2 regions of the Sanguibacter sp. Z6_81 genome follow, and region 1 is predicted to be linked to the other one. Evidence: riboswitches for the same ligand, from Rfam matches in the RefSeq annotation. Region 1 holds a riboswitch; the other holds the start of a gene.
What was found. Region 1 has a riboswitch for thiamine pyrophosphate ahead of thiC (phosphomethylpyrimidine synthase ThiC). Riboswitches for the same ligand answer to the same signal wherever they lie in the genome.

Region 1 (7,262 bases):
CCGTGCCGTCGTCGGCACCGGGCGGCACGCGGCGTCGCGGTGACGGCGCGCGGCGTCCTGCCGACGGGGCACTGCGCCCCGCCGGCCGGAACGGCCTCGCGGTCGCCGCGATCGCCGTCCCGTTCACGGCACTGGGACTCGCCGCCCTCCTCGGCGTCGTGTTCGGGATCGCCGGCCTCGGGCAGATCAGACGCGCTCGGGGCCGGGGCGATCGGCAGCGGGGTCGTGGTCTCGCGGTCGCCGGGATCGTCGTGGGCGCGACCGTCACCGCGCTCTGGGTGGCGGGCATCTGGTTCGTCGTCGACGCGGTCCGGTTCGGTGACCGCAGCGAGCTCTACTCCGACCCTGCTCGCGTCGACGCGCCGACGGAGATCTATCTGTGGGACGTCACCCCCGGCCACTGCCTCGACGCGTCGCTCGCACTTGGCAGCCGAGTCACCGTGACGCCCTGCGACGAGGCCCACACCACCGAGCTCCTGTCCCGCGTCCCGGTCCAGTCGGCACCGGGCGGCGGGTACCCCGGCCGCCCCGGGATGCAGCGCGAGGCCGCCGCCGCGTGCGAGAAGGAGCTGGCGGCCCTCCCACCCGCGTCGGCCACCCTGTTCCGGACGGTGCCGGTCGCCCCGACGTCCGGCCTGTGGGCCGACGGCGAGACGGAGGCGTGGTGCTTCGTCACGTCCAGGCACGGGCCCGTGACGGGGACGATCGCCGCGGACGACGTCGCTCTCGCACACTGATCACCCGCGGCCGCGCGATCGACGGCGCGGGGGACGGGCCCGCGGACGAGGACCAGCGACGATAGTCTTCTGAGAAGTCATCGCGTCCGCCCGGCGGACACGTCCCGAAGGCGGTCGATCACCCGTGACGTCAGTCCCTCCCCCGCCACCGCCGCCCGGGCAACCCACACCCGGCCCTCGGCGCGACGCGGTGCCACCGCCCCCGCCGCCATCGGGCACCGCCCCGCCCCCGCCCCCGCCGTCGTCGTCAGCGCCGTCGTCGTCAGCGCCGTCGTCGTCAGCGCCGTCGTCAGCGCCCGGGGCTGCGTACAGCGCTCCAGACGTACCTGCACCCGCCCCCGCGGCACCTCGCCGGGGACGTCGGACCCTCCTCGTGGCGGTGGGGGTGGCCGTGATCGTGCTCGTCGGTGTCGGCGCGTTCCTCCTCCTCGACCGCGGACCGAGCATCGAGCCGCTCGAGGCCGAGGTGACGGAGGAGGTGGAGGTGTCCTCCCAGCAGGTCGTCGTCGGGAACTGCTTCGACGCACCGCGCACGGGGCGCGCCGTGGACACGGTGACGGTCGTCCCGTGCGACGAGCAGCACCCGTCGCAGGCCGTCGCGGGAGTGACGTACGACGACGCCGACGACTACCCGGGGACGCGACCGCTGCGTGAGCAGCTCGCGGAGGTGTGCACCCAGGACGCCGTGAGCACAGGCACGTTCGACCCGGACGACCTCAGCTTCTCGTTGTGGTTCCCGAGCAAGGACTCGTGGGCCGACGGGGACCGGACCGGGCTGTGCGTCGTCACGACACCCGAGGGCACCACGATCGGCGAGAGCATGGCCGCGCAGCTGTGACGGGCGCCGGCCCCGGCGCTACGCCTGGGTGACCGGCAGGTAGACGCGGCCGCCGGCGTCCTCGAACTCTCTCGACTTCTCGGCCATGCCCACCTCGATGGCATCCACCGTGGTGAGTCCGTTCTTCTCGGCGTACTCGCGCACGTCCGCGGAGATCCGCATGGAGCAGAACTTCGGTCCGCACATCGAGCAGAAGTGCGCCGTCTTCGCGGGCTCGGCGGGGAGCGTCTCGTCGTGGAACGCCCGCGCGGTGTCCGGGTCGAGGGACAGGGCGAACTGGTCGTTCCAGCGGAACTCGAACCGGGCCCGGGACAACGCGTCGTCGCGCTCCTGCGCGCGCGGGTGCTGCTTGGCGAGGTCCGCGGAGTGCGCCGCGATCTTGTACGTGATGACCCCGGTCTTCACGTCGTCCCGGTCCGGCAGACCGAGGTGCTCCTTGGGCGTGACGTAGCAGAGCATCGCGGTGCCGGCCTGGGCGATGATCGCCGCGCCGATCGCCGAGGTGATGTGGTCGTAGGCGGGAGCGATGTCGGTGGCGAGGGGGCCGAGCGTGTAGAACGGCGCCTCCTCGCACAGCTCCTCCTCGAGCCGCACGTTCTCGACGATCTTGTGCATCGGCACGTGGCCGGGGCCCTCGATCATCACCTGCACGCCGTACGACTTCGCGACCCTCGTCAGCTCTCCGAGAGTGCGGAGCTCGGCGAACTGCGCGGCGTCGTTGGCGTCCGCGATGGAGCCGGGGCGCAGGCCGTCACCGAGGGAGAACGTCACGTCGTAGCGACGGAAGATCTCGCACAGCTCGGCGAACCGGGTGTAGAGGAACGACTCCTCGTGGTGCGCCAGGCACCACGCCGCCATGATCGCACCACCGCGGGAGACGATCCCGGTGACCCGGCGGGCGGTGAGCGGGATGTAGCGCAGCAGCACCCCGGCGTGCACGGTCATGTAGTCGACGCCCTGCTCGCACTGCTCGATCACCGTGTCCCGGTACACCTCCCACGTGAGCTTCGCGGGGTCGCCCTTGACCTTCTCCAGCGCCTGGTAGATCGGCACCGTGCCGACGGGGATCGGGGAGTTGCGCATGATCCACTCGCGCGTGGCGTGGATGTCCTTGCCCGTGGACAGGTCCATGAGGGTGTCCGCCCCCCACCGGGCTGCCCACACCATCTTCTCGACCTCCTCCTCGATGGAGGACGTCACCGCGGAGTTGCCGATGTTCGCGTTGATCTTCACGGCGAACGCCTTGCCGATGACCATCGGCTCGAGCTCGGGGTGGTTGCGGTTCGCGGGGATGACCGCGCGCCCGCGTGCCACCTCCGAGCGGACGAGCTCCGGGTCGACGCCCTCGCGGGCCGCGGCGATCCGCATCTCCGGCGTGAGGATCCCGGCACGGGCCCACGCGAGCTGGGTGCTCGCACCGTCGACCCGCTCGGGCCGCTCGGGCCGCTCGGGCCGCTCGGGCCGCTCCCAAGCGTCGCGCGTCGGGGCCAGACCCGCGACGACGTCGATCGCCGGGGCGTCCGGGGAGTCGTCCGTGTACGGGCCGGACGTGTCGTAGAGGTCGAGGTGCTCGCCGTTGCTGAGGTTGACCCGGCGGACGGGGAACGTCAGGCCCGGCGCGTCCGGGACGGGCAGGTACACCTTCGACGATCCCGCGATGGGACCGGTGGTGACGGTCCGGGTGGTGACAGGCGTGCGCGCAGCATCCATCGTGCTCATCGAGCTTCTCCCTACGCCGGCATGATCCGGACAGGTTCGAACGGTCGGCGGCGCTGAGCCGCCCTCTCAGCTCGCTGCTGCGAGCTCCCGTGCATGTGTGGTTGTCCGGACACCGTACCCCAAACCGGGCACCCGCTCAGGCAGTAGTCTCGACGATGACGACGCGCGCATCTCCGCGGCGAGCATCGTGGCCCACCACCGGCAGGAGCAGACATGCGTGGGACAGCAGCAGCCGTCTGGCAGACCGTCCGCGCCGAGCGCCGTCGCCTCGTCGCGGACCTCACCGGGCTCCGCGGCGAGCAGTGGCGCGCACCGTCGCTCTGCCCGGGCTGGGACGTGCACGACGTCGTCGCACACCTCGTGGACACCGCGCGCACCGGCCGCGTCTCGTTCGTCCGCGACCTCGTCGCCGCCCGCATGGACTTCGACCGCGCCAACGAGCGTGGCATCGCACGCCAGAGGCGGGCGGACCCCCGCGAGACGCTCCACGCCCTCGAGCAGGCTGCTGACCTCACCCGGACACCGCCGGTCAATATCGCGACACGGCTCGTCGAGGCGATCGTCCACGGCGAGGACGTGCGGCGACCGCTCGGCATCGTCGGGACGTACCCGCCCGACGACGTCGCGGCCGCGCTGGCGTACCAGCTGCGCACCCCCGTGTCGTTCGGGGGCGGAAAGGAACGAGCCGCCGGGCTGCAGCTCGTCGACGCACGCACCGGCGCCACCTGGGGGACGGGCGACGAGGTCCGCGGCGACCCGCTCGACCTCCTCATGGCCGTCTCGGGACGCCCCCTCGACCCCGACCTGCTGGTCGGCCCTGGCGCCCAGCACCTCACGGCCGCCCCAGGACCCACCCGACCCGGAGGAGAGTAGACATGGCCACGCGCGACGACGACCACCTCTGGACCCTGGTCCACGCCGAACGGGCCGCGCTGGCCGACGACCTCGCGAGCCTGGGTGACGATCAGTGGCGGCACAGCACCCTGTGCGGAGCGTGGGACGTCGAGGACGTCGTCGCCCACCTCGTCGCCGCCGCGAGCACCGGGACGTGGAGGTGGGTTCGCAGCATCGTCGGTGCGCGCTTCCGCGTCGAGGTGCACAACGACCGCCGGATGCGCGAGCACCGCGGGAGCACACCGGCCGAGACGCTCGCCCGGTTCCGCGCTGTCGTCCCGAGCACGACCGCGGCGACGAGCCACACCCCGGCCTACCTCGGCGAGGTCCTCGTGCACGCCCAGGACATCCGCCGCCCGCTGGGACTCTCCCCGACCCCGAGCATCGAGGCACTGACGCCCGTCGCAGAGTTCTACGCGCGGCGCGACTTCGCCGTGCCGAGCCGCACGCACACGGCCAGCCTCGAGCTGCGTGCCGACGACGGGCCGTTCCACGCCGGCTCCGGGCCCCTCGTCTCCGGTCCGACGCTCGCCCTCCTCATGACCATGGCCGGTCGGCCCGCCTACCTCGACGAGCTCACCGGCCCCGGAGTGCCCGAGATCCGCCGCCGCATCACCTGAACGTCAGGCGTCCAGTCCTGAGCTCGTCCGCACGGAGGTCCGGTCAGCGCACCGTGAGGACCAGGCCGCCGGACTGGGCCGAGCTGGGACCGGCCACCGCGTCGTCCGCGCCGTCGACGAGCACCTGCTCCGCGCCGACGTCGACCGGGTGGTCGACGACGACGGTCGCCCCGTCGCCCACCTCGCCCGAGAGCATGAGCCGGGCGAGCTGGTCGCCGATCTGCCGCTGCACGAGGCGACGCAGGGGCCGCGCCCCGTACGTCGGGTCGAACCCTTCGATGGCGAGCCACTCGCGCGCCGCCTGGGTGACGTCCAGGACGATGCGGCGCGACTCGAGGCGCTTCGCGAGCTCCGCCACCTGGAGGTCGACGATCCGTGCGAGGTCGTCGAGCCCGAGGGCGTCGAACATCACGATCTCGTCGAGGCGGTTGAGGAACTCCGGCTTGAACGCGTCGCGGACCGCCGCCATGACGGCCTCCCGGCGCGCGGCGTCGTCGAGCAGCGGGTCGACGAGGTACTGGGACCCGAGGTTGGAGGTGAGCACGAGGATGACGTTGCGGAAGTCGACCGTGCGCCCCTGGCCGTCGGTGAGCCGCCCGTCGTCGAGCACCTGCAGGAGGATGTCGAACACCTCGGGGTGCGCCTTCTCCACCTCGTCGAGGAGCACGACGGAGTACGGACGCCGCCGGACGGCCTCGGTGAGCTGACCGCCCTCCTCGTAGCCGACGTACCCGGGAGGCGCACCGACGAGCCGGGCGACGCTGTGCTTCTCGCTGTACTCCGACATGTCGATGCGGACCATCGCGCGCTCGTCGTCGAACAGGAAGTCGGCGAGCGACTTCGCCAGCTCGGTCTTGCCGACGCCGGTGGGACCGAGGAAGAGGAACGAGCCCGTGGGCCGGTTGGGGTCCGACACCCCGGCGCGGGCACGACGCACCGCGTCGGACACGGCCGCGACGGCGGCCTTCTGGCCGATGAGGCGCTGGCCGATGATCTCCTCCATCGACAGGAGCTTCTTGCTCTCGCCCTGGAGCAGGCGGCCCGCGGGGATGCCCGTCCAGGCCGAGACGACCTCGGCGATCTCGTCCGCGCCCACCTTGTCACCGACGAGGCGGGGCAGCGCGTCCTCGTCCGACTCGGCCTCCCGCTCGGCCTCCTCGGCTCCGGCCAGCTCCTTCTCGAGTGCCGGGAGCTCGCCGTACCGGATGCGCGACGCCGTCTCGAGGTCGCCCTCGCGCTCGGCGCGGTCCCGCTGGGACTCGAGCTCGTCCTTGCGCTTGCGCAGCTCGCCGACGCGGTTGAACCCGCCCTTCTCCGCCTGCCAGCGGGCGGTGAGGGCCGCGAGCTCCTCGCGTCGGTCGGCCAGGGTGGCGCGGAGCTCCGTGAGCCGCTGCTTCGAGGCGTCGTCCTCAGCCTTGGACAGCGCGAGCTCCTCCATCTCGAGGCGTGTCACGGCTCGCTGGAGGGTGTCGATCTCCGTCGGGGACGAGTCCATCTCCATGCGCAGCCGGGACGCGGCCTCGTCGACGAGGTCGATCGCCTTGTCGGGCAGCTGCCGGCCGCTGATGTACCGGTCGGAGAGCGTGGCCGCCGCGACGAGCGCGGCGTCGGAGATCGTCACCCGGTGGTGCGCCTCGTAACGTGAGTTCAGACCACGCAGGATGGCGATGGTGTCCTCGACCGACGGCTCACCGACGAACACCTGCTGGAACCGCCGCTCGAGGGCCGGGTCCTTCTCGATGCTCTCGCGGTACTCGTCGAGCGTCGTGGCGCCCACGAGGCGCAGCTCGCCCCGGGCGAGCATGGGCTTGAGCATGTTCCCGGCGTCGATGGACGAGTCCCCGCCACCGCCACCGGCGCCGACCACCGTGTGCAGCTCGTCGATGAAGGTGACGACCTCACCGTCGGACCCCTTGATCTCCTCGAGCACCGCCTTGAGGCGCTCCTCGAAGTCGCCCCGGTACTTGGCGCCCGCGAGCATCGCGGCGAGGTCGAGCGAGATGAGGCGCTTGCCCTTGAGGGAGTCCGGGACGTCGCCCGCGACGATGCGCTGGGCCAGCCCTTCGACGACTGCCGTCTTGCCGACGCCGGGCTCGCCGATGAGGACGGGGTTGTTCTTGGTGCGCCGCGAGAGCACCTGGACGACGCGCCGGATCTCGGCGTCCCGCCCGACGACGGGGTCGAGCCGACCTTCGCTCGCCGCTTGCGTGAGGTCGAGACCGTACTGCTCGAGCGCCTTGTACGTGCCCTCGGGGTTGGGTGAGGTGACGCGCTTGTTACCGCGCACCGCGGGGATCGCAGCAGCGAGGGCGTCCCGGGTGACCCCCGCACGACGCAGCAGGTCCGCGGTGGGGGACGGCGCCGCCGCGAGCCCGAGGAGCAGGTGCTCGGTGGAGAGGTACTCGTCGGTGAGGTCGGACGCCTCGGTGCGCGCGTGCTTGAGCACTGCGGTGA
Region 2 (7,262 bases), on a different contig from region 1:
GCTGCACGCCGGTGGCGTCGACGAAGTCCTTCTCGACCTGCTCGGCCTCACCGGCCCGCAGCAGACCGTGGTCGACGAACACGCAGGTGAGCTGGTCTCCGACGGCCTTCTGCACGAGCGCGGCAGCCACGGAGGAGTCGACCCCGCCGGAGAGGCCACAGATGACCCGGGCGTCGCCCACCTGCGCGCGGATGATCTCGACCTGGTCGGCGATGACGTTGCCGGGCGTCCAGTCGGGTGCGAGCCCGGCGCCGCGGTAGAGGAAGTTCTCGATCGCCTTCTGGCCGAGGGGCGAGTGCCTGACCTCGGGGTGCCACTGCACGCCGTAGAGGTGACGCTCCGTGTCCTCGAACGCGGCCACGGGCGAGCCGGCCGACGTCGCGAGGACCTCGAAGCCCTCGGGGGCGGAGTGCACGGCGTCGCCGTGGCTCATCCACGTCGTCTGCTGCTCGGGCGATCCCTCGAGGAGGGAACCGGGGTGGTTGATCTCGACGAACGTCCCGCCGTACTCGGACAGGCCGGTCTGGGCGACGGATCCGCCGAGCGCCTTGGCCATCGCCTGGAAGCCGTAGCAGATGCCCAGGACAGGGACGCCGGCGGTGAACAGCTCAGGGTCGACGAACGGGGCGCCCGTGGCGTAGACGGACGACGGGCCGCCCGAGAGGATGATCGCCGCCGGGTCCTTCGCGAGCATCTGCTCGACCGTGAAGGTGCTGGGGACGATCTCGGAGTACACGTTGGCCTCGCGGACACGGCGCGCGATGAGCTGGGCGTACTGGGCACCGAAGTCCACGACGAGGACGGGGCGCGGCAAGGAGGTTGGGGTCTGCGTCACGACCCCAGGATAGTCGGCGCACGTCGGGCGGGGTTCAAGCGCCCACGACGGCGGCCCGGATCCTCCTCGTCGCGTCCGCGGGGTCGCTCGCGTCCGTGATCGCCCGGACCACGACGACGCGGCGCGCACCGGCGTCGAGGACGGGTCGCAGCGTCGTGAGGTCGATCCCGCCGATCGCGAACCAGGGCGTCGTCGGGGCGAGGCGTGCGACGTCCCGCACGGCGTCCACGCCGACGGCGGACCGGCCAGGCTTCGTCGGAGTGGCATGGACCGGGCCGACGCAGAAGTAGTCGACGTCCGGGTCGGCGTCCGCTGCTACGGCCTGCTCCCCGCCGCGTGTGGAGCGTCCGATGCCGACGGACGGGCCGACGAGGCCGCGCGCGACGGTGACCGGCAGGTCGCGCTGGCCGGTGTGCAGGATCTGCGCTCCTGCCGCTGTCGCCACGTCGGCGCGGTCGTTGACGGCGAGCAGCGCGCCCTCCTCCTCGGTGAGGGCGGCCATGAGCGCGAGCAGCTCGAGCTCCTCGACGACGTCCAGGGACCGGTCCCGCAGCTGGATGACGTCGACACCGGCCCGCAGCACGGTGCGGACGAACGCCGCGAAGTCCGCCCGGTCGCCGCGGTCCGCGCGCGCGTCGGTGCACAGGTACAGCCGGGCGTCGGCCAGGCGGCGGCGCACGGACGCGCGGGCCGCGAGAGAGCCCGTGGCGCTGTCGTCGGGCAGGGGGGCCGCGCCGTGCTCCGTGAGCGTCATGGGGCGTGAGTGTACTGTGGCTGACGCACGGGAGCCCCGCACACGGCGGGGCTGAGAGGGCGTCACGCCGACCGTCGAACCTGCTCTGGGTCATGCCAGCGAAGGGAGCACAGCGCATGCGCGCACCTGTCGATCGGTCCACGCCCGCTCGCGCCACGACGAGCGACGTCCTCGTCGTGGGGCTCGGCATCATCGGTGCCACGGCCGCATGGCGCGCCCTGCGCGCAGGCCTCACCGTCACCTGCCTCGATCCGGCGCCCGGCACCGGCGCCACCCACGCTGCGGCCGGGATGCTCGCACCGGTCACCGAGGCGAGCTTCGGTGAGGAGTCGCTCACCGAGCTCTGTGTCGCGTCCGCCCGGCGGTGGCCGGCCTTCGCGGCGGAGCTCGAGGACGCGACGGGCAGCCCCACCGGACTGCAGGCGTGCGGCACGCTGTCCGTGGCGTACGACCAGGCCGACGCCGCGCAGGGCAGGCGGCTCGCGGAGCTCCACCGGGCGCTCGGCCTGACCTCCGAGGAGCTCACCGTCTCCCAGGCACGGGAGGAGGAGCCGTTCCTCGGCGGCCGCCTCTCCGGCGCGTACCGGGTGGCCGGCGACCACCAGGTCGACCCCCGTGCGACCCACGCCGCGTTGCTCACGGCTCTCACGGGCTCTGGTGCGGGCAGGCGGACCGCGACCATCGTGCGGCACGAGGCCGCGCGCCTCCTGCGCTCACCGTCCGGCGCCGTCGTCGGCGCCGAGGACCGCGCAGGCGGGACCCACCACGCCGGCGTCGTCGTGCTCGCCGCAGGTGCGGCGTCGGGCGGGCTGCTGGGCGACGTCCCCGAGGTCGTGCTGCCGACCCGGCCGGTCATGGGCGAGGCGCTCCGGCTCGACGCGCGCGGGACGGGCTTCGGGCTGCGCCACGTCGTGCGCGGGACGGTCCAGCTGCGCCCGGTCTACGTCGTGCCACGGCCCGGCGGGGAGGTGGTCGTGGGTGCGACGAGCGAGGAACGCGACGTGCCCACCGCCACGGCCGGTGGGGTCCACGCGCTCCTGCGGGACGCGCGGGCACTCGTCCCGGGCATCGACGAGCTCACGTTCGTCGAGGTCACCGCGCGGGCCCGTCCCGGGACGCCGGACAACCTGCCCCTCATCGGCCGGACGTCCGTGCCCGGCCTCGTCGCCGCGACCGGCCACCACCGCAACGGCGTCCTGCTCACCCCGCTCACCGCAGACCTCCTCGACGACCTGTTCGCGGGCCGACACGGCAGTCCTCCCCCCGCGGTCGATCCCCTCCGCTTCGCGCTCACCGGAGCGGACCGATGACCCGCGGATCGATCATCGTCAACGGTGAGGAGCGGGCGCTCGCCGGGCTCACCGACCTCCGGTCCCTCGTCGCGCTCTACGCGCCGGCCTGCGCGTCGGACGGTGCACCGAGCGGCGTCGCGGTCGCCATCAACGACCACGTCGTCCCCCGGGGACGGTGGGCGGGCACCGGGCTCACCGTCGGGGACCGCGTCGAGATCGTCACGGCGGTGCAGGGCGGATGACCGAGGAGCCTGACGCGTTCGTCGTCGCGGGAGTCACGTTCACGTCCCGCCTCGTCATGGGCACCGGCGGGGCACCGAACCTCCTGCACCTCGAGGAGGCGCTCGTCGCCTCCGGGACCGAGCTCACGACGGTCGCGATGCGCCGCGTGAGCACGCCGCAGCCGGGTGCTGCGGGCGGCGGCACGGTGTGGGACCTGCTCGCTCGCCACGGCATCCGACCCCTGCCCAACACCGCGGGATGCTTCAACGCCCGCGAAGCCGTGCTCACCGCCGAGCTCGCCCGCGAGGCGTGCGGGACACCGTGGGTCAAGCTCGAGGTCCTCGCGGACGACGTCACGCTCCTGCCGGACCCCATCGAGCTCGTCCGGGCCGCGGACGAGCTCGTCCGGGCGGGCTTCGTCGTCCTGCCGTACACCAACGACGACCCGGTGCTCGCACGCAAGCTCCAGGACGTGGGCTGCGCTGCCGTCATGCCGCTGGGCGCCCCGATCGGGTCGGGCCTCGGGATCCTCAACCCGCGCAACATCGCCGCGATCGCCGACTGGTCCTCCGTGCCCGTCATCCTCGACGCCGGGATCGGCACCGCCTCCGACGCGGCGCTGGCGATGGAGCTCGGGTGCGACGCGGTCCTGCTCGCGTCCGCCGTGACCCGGGCCGCGGACCCGGTGCGCATGGCCCGCGCGATGCGGCTGGCCGTGGACGCCGGGCGGCTCGCAGCCGGAGCCGGCCGGATCCCGCGCAGGGAGCAGGCGCTCGCGTCCTCCCCCACGACCGGGCTGCTCGACCTCGCGCTGTAGCGGCCCGCCGCCCACCGGGCCTGGTCAGTACACGGGCAGCCCGGGGTCGACCTCGTGCACCCACGCGAGGACGCCACCGGTGACGCTGCGCGCGTCCAGACCGCGCTCGCGCGCCGCCTCGGTCACCGCGAGCGAACGACCGCCCATCTTGCAGTAGAACGCCACCGGCCGGTCTCTCGGGAGAGCATCGAGCCCTCCGCCCGCGAGCAGCTCGTCCATGGAGACGTGGACGGACCCGGGGATCGCGACGATCTGACGCTCGTAGGCCTCCCGGACGTCGACGACGAGGACGTCGTCGCCCGTCGCGAGCATCGTGGCGAGCCGGGCGGCGCTCAGCTCGATGCCGTCGTCGGCCCTCGCGTCGTCCGTCGTCGCGGCCGGCGGGAGCCCGCAGAGCACCTCGTAGTCGACCAGCGCGACAACGGGCACGAGGTCGGGGTCCGGGTGGACGGTGAGCTGGCGCCACGTGAGCTCGAGCGCGTCGTAGACGGCCAGTCTGCCCAGGAGCGGGCGACCCGCGCCCGTGATGAGCTTGACCGCCTCGGTGACCATGACCGAGCCGACGGTCGCGCACAGCGCACCGAGCACCCCACCCTCCGCGCAGCTGGGGACGGAACCAGCCGGGGGCGGCGTCGGGAAGAGGTCTCGGTAGGTCACCGGCTCGACGCCTTCGGGCGGAGCAGCCCAGAACACGCTCGTCTGACCGTGGAACTGGAAGATCGAACCCCACACGTACGGGATCCCGAGCAGCGCGCACGCGTCGTTGACGAGATAACGGGTCGCGAAGTTGTCGGCGCCGTCGAGCACGAGGTCGTACTCCCGGAAGATCTCGAGCGCGTTCCCGGCATCGAGGCGCACCGGGTGCGTCCGCACGTCGACGTGGGGGTTGAGCGAGCGGATCCTGTCCCGGGCCGAGTCCACCTTGGGCCGGCCGACGTCGGCGACGGTGTGGATGACCTGGCGCTGGAGGTTCGAGGTGTCGACGACGTCGTCGTCGACGATCCCGAGCGTCCCCACGCCGGCCGCAGCGAGGTAGAGCAGGGCGGGACTGCCCAGGCCCCCGGCTCCCACGACGAGGACACGCGCGTTCTTCAACCGGCGCTGCCCGCTCGTGCCGAGGTGGGGCAGGCTCAGGTGCCGCGCATACCGGGCGAGCTCGGCGGGCTCGAGAGGGGCGGACTCGGCGACGAGCGGCGGGAGGGCGGCCGTCGGGCCGTCGGTCGCGCGACGGGCTGCGCTGCCTGGCGTGGTGTCGGTCATCGAGGCCCCAATCGGCAGGGAGGAGTCCTGCGACTCTACCGAGCGGGGCGCGTCACAGACCGCGCCGTGACCGCGGTCACGCGCACGTGTAGTCGCCCTCCTCGAGCCCTGCGGCCTCCTCGAAGTAGTTGCCGCACGGGTCCACACCGGCGGTGACGTAGAGGAGGGCGAACGTCGGACCGAAGAGCTGCCACTGGTGCACGTGCTCGCGCTCGTGCGCGATGAGGTCGCGGCCGAGGTCCTCGCGGGACCGCCTGGTGAGGTAGGTGTCCCCGTACGTCGTCCCACCGCGCAGGACGAAAGGGACGTCCACGTCGAAGCAGACCCACAGGGCCTGCTGGATCTCGCACGTGCCCCCGTTGAGGACGGCCGCGACCCGCTGATGGAGGCCCGCCACCGCGGCGAGCCCCGTGCGGGACACGCGACAAGCCCACGCACCCGCCTCCGCCGGACCGTCCGGGCAGAGATAGCCCGCGTACGGCCCCGACCGGTAGTCAGGCGGGTCGTGCGAGGTCGCAGCGTCGTCCGGAGGCGGGTCCGCCCGGGCGGACCCGTCGACCGACCACCCAGGGGCGAGGGCCGGTCCGCCTTCCTGCACGGGCCCGTCCGCCGCGATCCCGGCAGCGAGCAGCGCGGGAAGGACGCCGACGAGGCGTCGGGCACGCCCGCCCCCAGCGCACGCGCTCCCCCCGCGCCGATGCACGAGCGGTCACCCGTTGCGAGCGGCGGCGATCCTCGCCTCGGCGTCCCGGTGCACGCGCCGCTCGACGACGAAGGACAGGACGGGCACGACACCACCGAGCACGAGCACCGCGAGCCGTGACACGGGCCAGCGCATCTTGCTCCACAGGTCGACGACGGTGACGAGGTAGACGACGTAGATCCACCCGTGGGCGAACGGGATCCACGCGATCCATCTGGCCGAGTCGTCGCTGATCTGCACGAGGTAGACGAGCACCATCTCGACGACGAGGAGCAGCAGCATGACACCGGTGACGTACGCCATGACCCGGTAGCGCGTGAGGGCGCCCTCCGCGGCGCGGATGATCTTTGCGCGCGGATCGACCGCAGGTGCTGACGTCATGAGGACCTCCCCGAATATTCCGTCGCTCCGTGTCGGAGCCACGACGTAATGTTACTGACCGTGCTTTCGCTCCCCCGCCCGGACCCCGGGACACCGCCGTCCTCGTCCCCCACCCGCTTCCTGCTCTGGCTCGCGCGCCAGCAGCGGGGGATCCTCGCTGGCTCCATCGCCCTCGGGATCCTCACCTTCCTCGCCTCCGCCGTCTCACCGTTCGTCCTCGGCCGCGCCCTCGACGAAGGGCTCGAGAAGGGCGTCGGCCCCGAGCTCCTGCGCTGGGCCGCCCTCATGCTCGCAGCCGGCCTCACCCAGGTGGTCGCCGGCGCCGTCGGGCACCGGCTCGACGTGCAGAACTGGCTGCGCGCAGCGTTCGCGACCACCCAGCTCGTCACGCAGACCGTGGGACGCAGCGGCGACGCCGTCACCGCCACGATCCCCACGGGCGAGGTCGTGGCGACCGTCGCGACCGACACCAAGCGGCTCGGCGAGTTCTTCTTCAACTGCGCCCGCCTCATCGGTTCCCTCGTGGCGTACGCCGCCGTCGCCGTCCTCATGCTCGTCACGTCACCCGTGCTCGGCGTCGTCGTCGTCGTCGGGCTGCCGCTCGTCGCCGGGATCCTCGGCCTGCTCGTCAAGCCCCTGCACCGCCGCCAGTCGGTGCACCGCGAAGCCTCCGGCGCGCTGACCACCCTCGGAGCGGACACCGTCTCCGGGCTGCGGATCCTGCGCGGCATCGGCGGTGAGAGCGTCTTCACCGACCGGTACCGCGAGCGCTCGCAGGAGGTCCGGCGAGCCGGGGTCCGGGTCGCGCAGACGCAGTCCTACCTCGATGCGCTCCAGGTGCTGCTCCCGGGGCTCTTCGTCGCCCTCGTGCTGTGGCTCGGCGCGCACCAGGCCCTCGAGGGCACCATCACGGGCGGTCAGCTGGTGACCTTCTACGGGTACGCCGCATTCCTCACGTGGCCCCTGCAGAACCTCACGCAGTCGCTGCAGATCACGAC

Region 2: linked by a shared signal. The riboswitch ahead of thiO (glycine oxidase ThiO) and the one ahead of thiC (phosphomethylpyrimidine synthase ThiC) in region 1 are both predicted to bind thiamine pyrophosphate.

Annotation. Positions count from the first base shown of each region.
Region 1 is NZ_JBXUFV010000001.1:298,746-306,007, forward strand. Features, by position in the region: gene AC2AXK_RS01420 (DUF4190 domain-containing protein) at 1-737, shown strand, start outside; gene AC2AXK_RS01425 (septum formation family protein) at 1,123-1,575, shown strand; gene thiC (phosphomethylpyrimidine synthase ThiC) at 1,594-3,294, opposite strand; TPP riboswitch at 3,286-3,395, opposite strand; gene AC2AXK_RS01435 (maleylpyruvate isomerase family mycothiol-dependent enzyme) at 3,508-4,167, shown strand; gene AC2AXK_RS01440 (maleylpyruvate isomerase family mycothiol-dependent enzyme) at 4,170-4,808, shown strand; gene clpB (ATP-dependent chaperone ClpB) at 4,852-7,262, opposite strand, start outside.
Region 2 is NZ_JBXUFV010000003.1:28,043-35,304, reverse strand. Features, by position in the region: gene guaA (glutamine-hydrolyzing GMP synthase) at 1-835, opposite strand, end outside; gene thiE (thiamine phosphate synthase) at 870-1,589, opposite strand; TPP riboswitch at 1,615-1,698, shown strand; gene thiO (glycine oxidase ThiO) at 1,706-2,899, shown strand; gene thiS (sulfur carrier protein ThiS) at 2,896-3,123, shown strand; gene AC2AXK_RS08535 (thiazole synthase) at 3,120-3,920, shown strand; gene moeB (molybdopterin-synthase adenylyltransferase MoeB) at 3,945-5,180, opposite strand; gene AC2AXK_RS08525 (Fe-S oxidoreductase) at 5,257-5,601, opposite strand; gene AC2AXK_RS08520 (DUF3817 domain-containing protein) at 5,890-6,264, opposite strand; gene AC2AXK_RS08515 (ABC transporter ATP-binding protein) at 6,313-7,262, shown strand, end outside.